One region of the Bacillus sp. THAF10 genome, then DNA from elsewhere that is predicted to be linked to it. Evidence: riboswitches for the same ligand, from Rfam matches in the RefSeq annotation. Region 1 holds a riboswitch; each other region holds the start of a gene.
What was found. A riboswitch is a leader RNA that binds a small molecule or an ion and turns the genes downstream of it on or off. The one in region 1 is predicted to bind S-adenosylmethionine.

Region 1 (4,259 bases):
AAAGAAGCGATTAAAAGATTAAAAGAATGGGCCAATCAAAGCAACCCGCCAAACGCCGCCATGCACCGTCGTGCCAAAAGCATGGAAAAGGCATTAGATAGGATAGAAAAGCTTAAGCGCCCTACACTGGAAAAGAAAACAATGGGACTTCAGTTTGATGGAGGCGATCGTAGCGGCAAGGACGTGGTTGTTCTAGAAAGAGTGGGGAAATCATTTGGCAATAAAAGGCTGTTTCAAGAAATTAATCTTGCCATTTATTTTCAAGAAAGAGCGGCAATAATTGGGCAAAACGGCTCTGGAAAATCCACGCTTCTAAAAATAATGCTCGGTGACCTTCCCTCAGACAGTGGTCATGTTCAACTTGGTAGCAACGTGAAAATTGGTTATCTGTCTCAGCATGTGTATGAAGATAACCCTAATCAAACGCTAATCGAGGCATTTAGGGAAGACATTTCTATCACACTAGAACAAGCAAGACATGTGCTGGCCAAATTTTTGTTTTATGGAAGTGCTGTATTTAAAAAGGTAGAAAATTTGAGTGGTGGGGAAAAAATGAGACTTCGACTGGCACAACTGATGCATCAAGACATAAACCTGTTGATATTAGATGAACCCACCAACCATCTGGATATCGATTCAAGGGAAGTACTTGAAGATGCTTTGGAGGACTTTGATGGTACCATCCTTGCTGTTTCTCATGACAGGTATTTTTTAAATAAATTCTTCGAAAAAACATGCTGGCTAGAGGAAGGTAAGCTAACTATCTACGAAGGAAATTATCAGTATGCGAAGCAAAAACGGGAGGAAAAACTCTCCCTTATAGTGACTGAGCGACAAGAACGTAAAAAGAAAATCAGTGTTTCTCCAAAACGAAAAATAACTCCAGAGCCTTCATTAGAATGCTTGGAGCAACAATTAGAGAAGATAGAACATGACATTCTGCTAATTGAGGAAAAGATGAGTGTGGAACAGGATTTAGAAACTCTGCAGCATTTACAGCAAGAGCTGGAATCTATGGTAGCTCAGCAGGAACAAATTTATCAAAAGCTTGAAGAAGTAATATAGAAAGGCTCTTTTCTAGAAGATTGTTGTTTTTCCTTCTTTATTCGAAGAAATATTGCCACATGTTTAAATCTCCCTCCACGAAAAGAGCACGATAGCAACGTTGATTACGGATGTCATATCTATACGCAACAGCAACAAAATTTACGAATACATCCTATAGAAAAAACCCCGCCAACACAGCGGGGTTTTTTCTATATTATGCGTTTGCTTGCTCTTTCAGTGTGTCAGCTTTGTCTGTTTGCTCCCAAGGAAGGTCAAGATCGTTACGGCCAAAATGTCCGTAAGCAGCTGTTTGCTTGTAGATAGGACGACGAAGGTCTAGCATTTTGATGATTCCAGCTGGACGAAGGTCGAAGTTATTACGTACAAGCTCCACTAGCTTCTCTTCAGAAACTTTGCCAGTTCCAAATGTATCAACGGCAATGGAAACTGGTTGTGCTACACCAATTGCGTATGCTAATTGAACTTCACATTTGTCAGCTAATCCGCTTGCTACAATGTTTTTCGCTACATAACGAGCAGCGTAAGCACCAGAGCGGTCCACTTTTGTTGCATCCTTACCAGAGAATGCTCCCCCACCGTGACGAGCATATCCACCGTACGTATCAACGATGATTTTACGTCCTGTTAAACCAGCGTCCCCTTGAGGTCCACCAATTACGAAACGGCCAGTTGGGTTAATGAAGTATTTTGTGTTCTCATCAATTAACTCAGCAGGTACGACAGGCTTAATCACGTACTCTTTAATGTTGCGTTGAATACGGTCTAGAGAAACCTCTGGGTGGTGTTGCGTAGAAATAACGATGGTGTCGATGCGAACAGGCTTATCGTTTTCATCATACTCTACCGTTACTTGCGTTTTTCCATCAGGACGTAAGTAAGGAAGAACATCATCTTTTCTTACTTCTGTTAAACGACGAGATAGCTTGTGAGCAAGAGAGATTGGAAGCGGCATTAATTCTTTTGTTTCATTGCACGCAAATCCGAACATTAAACCTTGGTCACCAGCACCGATTGCTTCGATTTCCGCATCAGTCATTTGGCCTTCACGCGCTTCTAACGCTTGGTCAACACCCATTGCGATATCTGCAGATTGCTCATCAATGGAAGTTAAAACTGCACAAGTTTCTGCATCAAAACCATATTTTGCACGCGTGTAACCAATACCTTGAATGGTTTCACGTACGATTTTTGGGATATCTACATAAGTAGAAGTTGTAATTTCTCCAGCAACTAATACCAATCCTGTTGTGACAGATGTTTCACACGCCACACGTGCGTTTGGATCATTTGTCAGGATAGCATCTAGAATAGAATCAGAAATTTGGTCACAAATTTTATCCGGATGTCCTTCCGTTACGGACTCAGAAGTAAATAAACGACGTTGCTTAGTCATTAAAAAAAGTTCCTCCTTTTGTAGATGAAAAGCAGCTTACCCCTCTTCACGTACAATTGTTATAGTTGATACGGATCTCAGTTCCTATGTGATGTACGTTGTTAGCTTGTGTAAAAATAGAAAAAACCTTCCCACAAAATTTGAGGAAAGGTTTAAGTTCGAGAATCAGCCTTTCACTCTTATCGGTCAAGGTCTGTGCCTTGCTCAGGTTTAGCACCTTTTCTCAAGCGACCATACTTGGTCTAAAAATCATAGCGGCGTGCTATTTCGCGCTCGCTCATCCTTTGAGCAGGTTGCTGGGTTTCATAGGGCCTGCCCCTCCACCAGCTCGGAATAAGAGTATCCGTTCAAGGTTTTATATTATCGTAGGAAAACCTTCTATGTCAACAAAAAAGACAAAGAATTCGACAAGGAATTACAGGAAAAAAATACATGCCTTCCATTAGTGTTTCTTTAGATTCGCCAACACTATGAAAACATGTTACTCTGCTTGTAGAACAAATGAAATAAAGCGGTTACATTACCGTTGAATAAGCCTTTTTTTCACAAAATGTTAACGATTTACGATTTATTTTCATAAAATAACCTAATTAGTATGGACTATTAAGTTAAATGTGTTATACTTTTTAACAGATAAGAAAAACAACTAATTTAATATATAAATTGAAGGAGAGTTATCCATGATGAAAACGGTTGGTATCGATAATGGGTTGACAAAATTAGTTTACGGAAGCAATGTTCAGGTACAGCTGTCTGTTCCTCAATTAGTGGAGAAAGTCTTAAGCCGAAACGAAGGCAGCTTAACATCAACTGGTGCTGTCGTGGCAACGACTGGCAAATACACGGGTCGCTCCCCTAAAGATAAGTTTATTGTGGAAGAAGCAATCAGTAAAGAAAAAATTGACTGGGGTAGTGTAAATACTCCTATTTCTGAAGAAGTTTTTGACGCTTTATATCATAAAGTACTTTCATACTTAGAACAAAAGGATGAAATTTTTGTCTTCAAAGGCTTCGCTGGTGCAGATGAGAAGTATCAATTACCAATCCAAGTTATCAATGAATTTGCATGGCACAACCTTTTCGCACAACAATTGTTCATTCGTCCAGATGAAGAACAGCTGGCAAAACATGAAACCGCATTCAGCGTCATTTCTGCCCCAAATTTTAAAGCAGACCCAGCTGTAGATGGTACTAACTCTGAAGCTTTCATTATCATTTCCTTCAGCAAGCGTATTGTCCTGATCGGTGGTACAGAGTATGCAGGAGAAATGAAAAAGTCCATTTTCTCTGTAATGAACTACTTACTACCTGAAAACGGCATCATGCCAATGCACTGTTCTGCAAATGTTGGTCGTGAAGGTGATGTCGCCCTATTCTTCGGTTTATCCGGTACTGGTAAAACAACCTTATCCGCTGACCCTAACCGTAAGCTTATTGGAGACGATGAGCACGGATGGTCAAACACTGGTGTGTTTAATATCGAGGGTGGCTGCTATGCAAAATGCATCGGGTTAACTCGTGAAAAAGAACCACAAATTTTCGATGCCATCCGCTTTGGATCTGTTTTAGAAAATGTGGTCATTGACGGTCAATCTCGTCTCGCTGATTATGATAACTCTACCTTAACTGAAAATACACGTGCTGCGTACTCCCTTGATGCGATGACAAACATTGTTCAACCAAGTATCGCAGGACACCCAACTACTATCGTATTCTTAACTGCTGATGCGACAGGCGTACTGCCTCCAATCAGCAAACTTTCTAAAGAACAAGCAATGTTCCACTTCTTAAGTGGATA
Region 2 (4,259 bases), 210 kb from region 1:
CCAATCCAATCATTTCCTCCATGATGATGGACAAAGTGGATAACTCTTTAAAAGGTTTTGCTAATTCCATGAATCAAATGGTGTTTTCACTAGGTTGGGCAAGTATGGGGCCGGTTTCAATGGGCATTGTCTTAGTTTATGGGGAATATTGGGGATATTCGATTGTTTTCTCCATTACAGCTGTTCTTTATTTGACAAGCTCTATCTTCTTTTATTTGATGTTTAGGGAAAAATCGACGGTAAGTATAGCAAAAGCCGTTGTTAAGACATCATAGACTGACATATTTCTTGGGAAATGAAGAACAATTATCGGAAATTATCGGTAATTGTTCTTGTTATTTTAAAGGGTTTTTCTTTTGCGAAGAGGAATATTTCTTATAAAGGGGGTGGTTGGTGTGGTAAAAGAAATTCTGGAAATGTTTCTAAAAAGAGCGATGGCAAAATCGCATTTAATGGAAATTTTACCGTATTACAATGTCTGCTGCTGCCTGATTGTAGATGGAGAGAAGTTCATTTTTTCTGTTACCAAAAACCAATTACAGCTAGAAATAAAGCCAGTCTCCATTGACGTTAGTATTGAAGGATCGCGGGAAGAGGTCGTGAAAATGCTTAACGGAACTAAGATGAGGGATCTCAAGAGTCTCCAGTTTAAGGGGTCGTTTAGACAATATCTGCTGATGGATTCATTGTTTACCTTAGTAAACAAGCCAGTGCAAAAAGGCGTGAGCTAAAAAGGATAACCTACTGCTTATAGAGAATATAAAGGGTAGAAAAAGAGAAAATAGGCGGTGGGTTTTTTGTATTTTTTTATTGTCAACAAGATCTCAGGTAATGGAAGAGGTCTTAAGGTTTGGACAAAAATAGAGAAGTTAATGAAAGAAAAAAGGGTAGATTTTCTTGTAGAATATACAGAAAAGCAAGGACATGCTAAGGAAATCATTGGAAAACTAAAAAAAGAGGTTTCAGCTGTTGTGGTAATTGGCGGAGATGGAACGATTCATGAGGTCATAAATGGTTTAGTATATAAAAATATTCCTCTGGGCGTAATTCCATCAGGATCGGGAAATGATTATGCAAGAAGTATGAACATTCCCTTTGCACCTCATAAAGCATTAGAGCGCATCCTTACCTTTGAAGCTAAAAAGATAGATATTGGGAAGGCTGGAGATAGATATTTTCTATCCATAGCTGGGATGGGGTTTGATGGAAAGGTAGCAGAGGTAACAAATGCATCCTCATCAAAAAGCTTCTTAAATAAAATTCGCCTTGGAAGTTTAGCATATATCGTAAATATTTTTAAAGTTCTATTTACCTATCAACCTTCTGATGTTGTAGTTAACATAGACGGCAATGAAAGGATTTATAAAGATGTATGGCTCATTGCCATGGCGAACCTGCCTTATTATGGGGGCGGGTTAAAAATATGTCCAGAAGCGGATGCCCGCGATGGAAAGCTGGATATGTGTGTAGTTTCTGGGATCAGTCGCTTTGAGCTTTTGTTTGTATTTCCCCTAGTAATTAAAGGAGCACATGTAAAACATCGTCATGTTAGTATGACGAGGGGACAGAAAGTGTGTCTTAAACAAACAGGTAAAATGGTACTTCAGTGTGATGGAGAAATTATTAGCCACGAAAAATTCAAATTTAAAATAGAGGAAAAAGCACTAAATGTTTTATAGAAAGTTTTTAGTTGACAGTCTAATTATCACCATGATACGATAGCAATCGTTAATTCAAATTACCCAAACTTTATATTTTATCTCTTATCGAGAGTGGTGGAGGGACGTGCCCGATGAAACCCGGCAACCGTCAACAAGTAATTGTTGAAATGGTGCCAAGTCACACAAAGCGTTATTAATTGCTTTGGCAGATGAGAGGAAGGACCCTTTACATATAATCCTTTCTGCTCATTTGGCAGAAGGGATTTTTTAGTTTGGGGTACGCTAACTAGAGGACTATGAGAAAGCAGGTGTAGGTTTTGATATCACTTCAAGGAGTTACAAAGGTTTTTAAAACTAGAAACGGTCCCGTTACAGCCGTTGATAATATAGATCTATCCATTAATCAAGGAGAAATCTACGGAATCATTGGATATAGTGGAGCAGGAAAAAGTACCTTGATTAGAATGTTAAATGGATTAGAAACGCCAACTGATGGTGTAGTCGATGTTGCTGGAAGAAATTTCGGGAAAATTAAAGGCCCTGAGCTTCGTAAGGCACGCCAAGAAATCAGCATGATTTTTCAACACTTTAACCTATTATGGTCGAGAACAGTAAAAGAAAACATCGCCTTTCCCTTAGAGATTGCAGGTGTAGGACGTTCGGAACGAAATCGAAGAGTGGATGAATTAATTAAACTCGTTGGTTTAGAAGGTAGAGGAGATTCTTATCCATCTCAGTTAAGTGGAGGGCAAAAACAGCGGGTTGGAATTGCCAGAGCACTAGCGAACAATCCGAAAGTTCTCTTATGTGATGAAGCAACTTCTGCCTTAGATCCACAAACAACAGATTCTATTTTAGAGCTGCTTGTGGACATCAATAAACGATTGTCCTTAACGATTGTGTTAATCACTCACGAAATGCATGTTATTCGAAAAATTTGTCATCGTGTAGCAGTGATGGAAAATGGAAAGGTTGTTGAGCAAGGGGATGTTCTTCACGTATTCCGAAAACCAGAACAGGATATTACGAAACGTTTTGTCAAACAGGTAACAGAGCCTGAAGAAACACAAGAAACCATCGAGCATTTATTAGCAGAATATCCACGTGGGCAAGTGATTCAATTAACCTTTGTTGGGACTTCTGCCGAACAGCCGTTAATCACAAATTTGATACGTAAGTTTCCTATAGAAGTAAACATTGTGCAAGGGAAAATATCACAAACGCAAAATGGAGCATATGGTTCTTTATTTGTTCATTTAGATGGTGAGCAGGAAGAGCTTGAACGTGCCCTTGATTTTATTAAAGAGCAGCAAGTGGAGTTGGAGGTGATCACACATGCTTGAGCGGGTAAATTGGGACAAGATGTGGGATGCTACCGTTGAAACGCTTTATATGAGCAGTATCTCTGTTGTCGCTACGTTTGTTTTAGGAATCGTCCTTGGCTTACTGCTTTTTTTGACGGCTAAAGGAAACATATGGCAAAATCGTTTCATCAATGGTTTGGTCGCTGCTTTTGTTAATATATTTCGTTCTATTCCCTTTGTAATTTTAATCTTCTTATTGATTCCATTCACAAGAACGATTATGGGTACGATTATTGGGGCTAATGCAGCGCTGCCAGCTTTGATAATTGGTGCAGCACCTTTCTATGCAAGGATGGTAGAGATTGCTTTACGTGAAATAGATAAAGGTGTCATCGAAGCAGCTCGTTCCATGGGGGCAAAGACTACAGAAATCATTTGGAAAGTATTACTTCCGGAATCGATGCCAGCTTTAGTTTCGGGGATCACAGTTACAGCTATCGCGATTGTCAGTTACACTGCGATGGCAGGCATTATTGGAGCAGGTGGACTTGGAAACCTGGCCTTCTTGGATGGATTCCAACGTAATAATTGGGAAGTAACATTAGTATGTACCGTCATTATTTTAATTATCGTATTTATCATCCAATACATTGGTGATTTAATAACAAACAAATTAGACAAACGTTAACAGAAAGAGGGATGTACAGATGAAAAAGGTAATAAGTCTTTTTGCAGTCTCATTATTAATATTGGTTCTTGCTGCATGTGGAAATGGGGAAAAAGAAGGTGGCTCCAAGATAGAAGAAGGAAAATTAGTGATTGGTGCATCTAATGTACCTCACGCAGAAATTCTTGAAGAAGCAAAACCGTTACTTGAAGAAAAAGGAATCGAACTGGATATCCAAACATTTACCGATTATGTTATTCCAAATCAAACACTTCGTGATGGGGATATTGACGCAAACTTTTTCCAACACGAGCCATATTTAAAATCGCAAATTGAAGAAAATGACTACGATTTTGTAAGTGTAGGCGGCGTTCACATAGAGCCAATTGGTGTGTATTCAAAGAAATATGACAGCCTTGAGGATCTCCCAGAAGGTGCGGAAATTCTGATGAGTAACTCTGTTGCCGACCATGGCAGAATTCTTAGTATGCTTGAGGAAAAAGGACTTATCACGTTAAAAGATGGTGTGGAAACAACATCTGCAACTATTGATGATATTAAAGACAACCCAAAAAAATTAGAGTTCAATACCCAATTTGAAGCAGCATTCCTTCCTCAAGCATATTT
Region 3 (4,259 bases), 780 kb from region 1:
TAGAATTCCGCCTTTATCCAGAAAGCCTGATACTTACTACAACGGGGAAGAACAGAGTGATAAAGAACTAATTCCATCTGGCTACTCTCCACTAAAATGGGGGTATAAACAAGCGGTAGAACGCGCTTCTCAAAATAAAAGTGTTGGAGCGTTCTTCCGTGATGGCTTCCGCAACGTCCTTGATATGTGGATGGGTGTAGCGCCAATCGTGATGGCATTTGGAACTATCGCATTAATTTTAGCGGAATTCACTCCGCTATTCACATGGCTTGGGATGCCGTTTATTCCTCTATTACAGCTTCTACAAATACCAGATGCCCAATTAGCATCTGAATCGATGATTGTTGGTTTTGCGGATATGTTCCTGCCATCTGTACTGGCAACAGACATTCCAAGTGAACTGACACGCTTTGTAATTGCAGCAGTGTCCGTCACTCAGCTTATTTATCTTTCTGAGGTAGGTGGGGTTATTTTAGGATCGAAAGTACCTGTATCACTATGGGAGCTTTTTGTTATCTTTATTTTACGTACCCTCATCACGCTGCCAGTTATCGCATTAATGGCACATTTATTCTTCTTTTAAACATAAAAAAGCCTGGACGTTCCACAAGACGTCGCAGGCTTTTTTGTTTACTTTTGAGGGTGTAGCGTTTTTTCGCTAACCTTTACTAGCTCGTGACCTAACAGTGTCGCAAGCTCGAGCATACCGAATCTTCCGGCAGCTTTTTCTGCATCTGCATTGTAGTTTGTGTTGGTGTTCACGTCATAGGTGAAAATCTCACCGTTTTTGTTACGGATAAATTCAATGCCCGCCACTTGGATGTCATTGTCTTGCAAAAACTGTTCATATTTTTCAAGGATTGGATCGTTAAAGCGATCAATAATTTGGAACTTTGGTTTTTCCTCGACCTCTTCTCCAACTGGGCAAAAGAGATCTCCGATTTGGCAAGCATCTGCTGGGCACAGCTCAAAGCCTTCAGACGTATCCACCTGTACTGCATAGACAAATTTCCCACCAATAAACTCACAGCGCGTGATATACGGCTCTGGGGCCTCGATGTATTCCTGAATGAGGGTAATCCCGTCCACAGGCTCTTCAAAATTCGGACCTTGAAGGTATTCTTCTAAGGCAGCTGTGGAATGGAATAATTGCACCCCAAGCCCTTTTCCTGCGCGATTATGCTTCGTGATAAAGGAGGTTGTGCCAATTCTCTTTGCCGCATCTAGAATGTTTTCCTTTCCAACTGCCGCAATCGTTTTCGGTGTTTTCACCCCAGCTTTTTCAAGTGCAGTATATTGATTCACTTTACTTAATTCTAATTGTAGTGCCCTGCTGCCATTCCAAACTTTTCTATCATGGAATTCCAACCAGCTTAATACCGCACCAGTCAGTTCCGGAGCAAAACGATGGTTTCTCGTGTGCGAGGAAGCACTCATCCGGTTATAAAAAATCCCTTCTGGTGGTGCCTCTGTCAAAGGCACGATCCCCTCATTCAAATGCCACTCTTCATAGGGTAGTCCAAGCTCCTCCAAGCGATTGGTAAGGTGAGTGGTCCATTCTCTATTTTCATGAATAATATAAATCTTCTTCACGGTGTCCGCCTCCAATTTCTGCATAAGTTGTTTCAATCATTCTATTTTTTGTTAACAAGGGGCATCACTTGGTTCGCAAAGCGCTCCATTTCCTCCAGCTGTGGGGAAAATTGAAGCAAGAGCAAATCAACGCCTACAGTCTCGTATTCTTTTATTCTTGCAGCAATTTGTTCTGGTGTACCGACTAAATTTGGTCGCAGTCCACGGTTTGATACCGAATAATCCTGAAGCTGTATTTGTTGCTCCAGCTGGGATTTACTTGTGAAATCTTTGAAGCCCGCGTAGGCAGCTGATTCTTTTACATGCGTAATTCTGGCTAGCTCCTCTTGCGCTTCTTCCTCCGTGTCACGGCAAATCACATAAGCCGCCATACCAAAGGATTGAAAAGGGAGCATATTCGCTTGTTCTCTTCTAGATTTCATCTCAGTGATTTTTACAGAGACCTCTTCCGCTGTGCCGCCATGCATCACATAGGCATCACAATGCGACGTGATAACCTCCTTGCCCTTTGGACTTTCTCCACCAGCATAAAGAATCGGATTTGGCCGTTGCACAGGCTTTGGAAATAGCTTGGTGTCCTTGAGCTGATAAAATTGTCCTTCGTAGCTAAAGGAATCCTCCGTCCACAGGCCCTTTAACACATCAATAAATTCTTTTGTGCGATCATAGCGTTCATCATGCTCGGTAAAAATCGCCCCATATTGACGAGCTTCCTCTTCCCACCACGCTGACACAACATTGAGGGTGAAACGTCCATTACTAATGTGGTCGATATTTGCCGCTGCCTTTGCAGCTATGGCAGGGTTATGAAAGCCGGGACGAATCGCAGTCATAATTTCCATTTTTTCCGTCACTGCAGCAAGCGCAGCTGCCGTCGACCAAGCCTCCAGCATATCTTCCTCAGGTCCTTTAATATCATTTAAAAACAATTCAGCAATCAGCGTCGTATCATAGCCAAGCTTTTCCGCTTGCTGTATCACTTTCTTTGCATACTCAAACGTGGGAGGCATTTGCTCATCCTCCACATTCCGTAGCCACCCACCAAATATCGGCAGCCAAAACCCAAACCTCATCGCTCTTCGCCCCTTCTGCATTGTCTTTTTGACAAACAAAAAACTTCTCCGATAAGAAGAAGTTTGAGTATAAAACCGTCACATCTGCTTATCTCTCAAGAACGTTTGTCTTGCTGGATTTAGCACCTACACATACGTGTGGTTGCCGGGTTTCACAGGGCCAGTCCCTCCACCTCTCTCGATAAGAAGTCTTACTATTAAATTAATTTAAATTAATCCTATCACGAAACTAGGGTTTCGACAAGTCTTTCGTGTGCCTAAATAACACATTGGACTATTCATGGTAGGGCAACTTTGCTGAAATTTGTTTTTTTGCGGATAAGTCCTTCGTTTTGAAGGATAAACTCCCATTTCTGCGGATATTCCCCCTATCCACAATTTCCTTAACATAAAAAAAGGCTGGGACAAAACTTAAAAACACAAACAAAAAGACGAACAATAGTAATGCCGACATTAAATACCGCTATTGATTTCCGTGCAAGACTTCGCTTTCCGCGGGTGACCCGTGAGCCTCCTCGGCATCGCCTGCGGGGTCTCACATTGGCCACTTCTTTAAGCAGGAGTCTACGTCTTGCTCTCCAATCAACCGCTGGTGTCGTCTAAAGAGTAAAAGCATATTTTAATACTAAAAAAAACCGAACTGATTTGATCAAATACTCAAATCAGTTCGGTTTTTACTTAGGCTAAAACACTTTTGTCCCAGCCTCCAATAATTTTTATCGAAAAGTGTCTTTTTAATAAAGATCTTTTCCAAAATTAGGAGCGAGGAGGCCGACGCTTTCAAACGTGGCACCAATTTTTTCATGAAATTCACCTAATGCAGCTTCCATATCTGCTTTGTCTTCACCTGAGCTAATCGCCGCAGCACGTTCCTCAAAATAAAGCGCCAAAAGCTCAATCGAATCCTTCATATCCGTTTGAAGTGCAGAATTAATTTCGGCAGGAACTTCAATTCCCCTTAATTCGTTTGCAATGCGATTACTTGCTTGTACTGCTTCATCTCGGTCACCAGTCTCCCCTTGAGATACCTCATAAGCGGAAACCGTTTTTACATGCTTTCTCACGACTGAGATCATTTCCATCTGCAGGTTCATTAAGTAATTGATATGATCTTCCCCATTTTCCTTTTCACTTGTGGAGGTAGCGGGTTCTGATTCTGTTTTTAACGTATCATCAGAACAAGCAACTAAAACAAGCAAGCTTCCTAAAATAACACTAATAATCCATTTCATATATATTAAATTCTCCTTTTTTTCAGGTAGTCTCTTTCCTAAAAGGTTGGTGCTATAAACCTGGAAAAAGTTCGCTTTAAGACTTTTCCAATCTTTATGAGAAGAAAAATTGCCACGTGTTTAAATTTTCGTCAACGATAAGAAAACGAAAGCGACTTTGATCTCGCGTGCATTACCTATAAGCAGTAGCAAGTAGTTTACGTAACCAACCTTCAGTTAAAAGTACGACAATAGTGTACTAGGAATTTGCTGCCATGTATAGGTTTTTTTATTAAGCTCTTTTCTAAAAGGTTGGTGCTAAATATAAGGTAAAAGGCAGCTTTAAGACTTTTTCCAATCGGTAAGCGAAGAAAAAATGGAC

Region 2: another riboswitch for S-adenosylmethionine. It lies ahead of FIU87_RS17285 (methionine ABC transporter ATP-binding protein); the one in region 1 lies ahead of metK (methionine adenosyltransferase).
Region 3: another riboswitch for S-adenosylmethionine. It lies ahead of FIU87_RS19915 (LLM class flavin-dependent oxidoreductase); the one in region 1 lies ahead of metK (methionine adenosyltransferase).

The regions. Positions count from the first base shown of each region.
Region 1 covers NZ_CP045403.1:3,126,386-3,130,644, forward strand. The annotation lists gene abc-f (ribosomal protection-like ABC-F family protein) at 1-1,065, shown strand, start outside; gene metK (methionine adenosyltransferase) at 1,262-2,461, opposite strand; SAM riboswitch class I at 2,638-2,801, opposite strand; gene pckA (phosphoenolpyruvate carboxykinase (ATP)) at 3,145-4,259, shown strand, end outside.
Region 2 covers NZ_CP045403.1:3,335,924-3,340,182, reverse strand. The annotation lists gene FIU87_RS17300 (MFS transporter) at 1-275, shown strand, start outside; gene FIU87_RS17295 (hypothetical protein) at 396-731, shown strand; gene FIU87_RS17290 (diacylglycerol/lipid kinase family protein) at 789-1,679, shown strand; SAM riboswitch class I at 1,761-1,877, shown strand; gene FIU87_RS17285 (methionine ABC transporter ATP-binding protein) at 1,979-3,004, shown strand; gene FIU87_RS17280 (methionine ABC transporter permease) at 2,997-3,653, shown strand; gene FIU87_RS17275 (MetQ/NlpA family ABC transporter substrate-binding protein) at 3,673-4,259, shown strand, end outside.
Region 3 covers NZ_CP045403.1:3,901,512-3,905,770, forward strand. The annotation lists gene FIU87_RS19905 (YjiH family protein) at 1-583, shown strand, start outside; gene FIU87_RS19910 (ATP-grasp domain-containing protein) at 631-1,593, opposite strand; gene FIU87_RS19915 (LLM class flavin-dependent oxidoreductase) at 1,635-2,666, opposite strand; SAM riboswitch class I at 2,752-2,854, opposite strand; gene FIU87_RS19920 (hypothetical protein) at 3,401-3,898, opposite strand.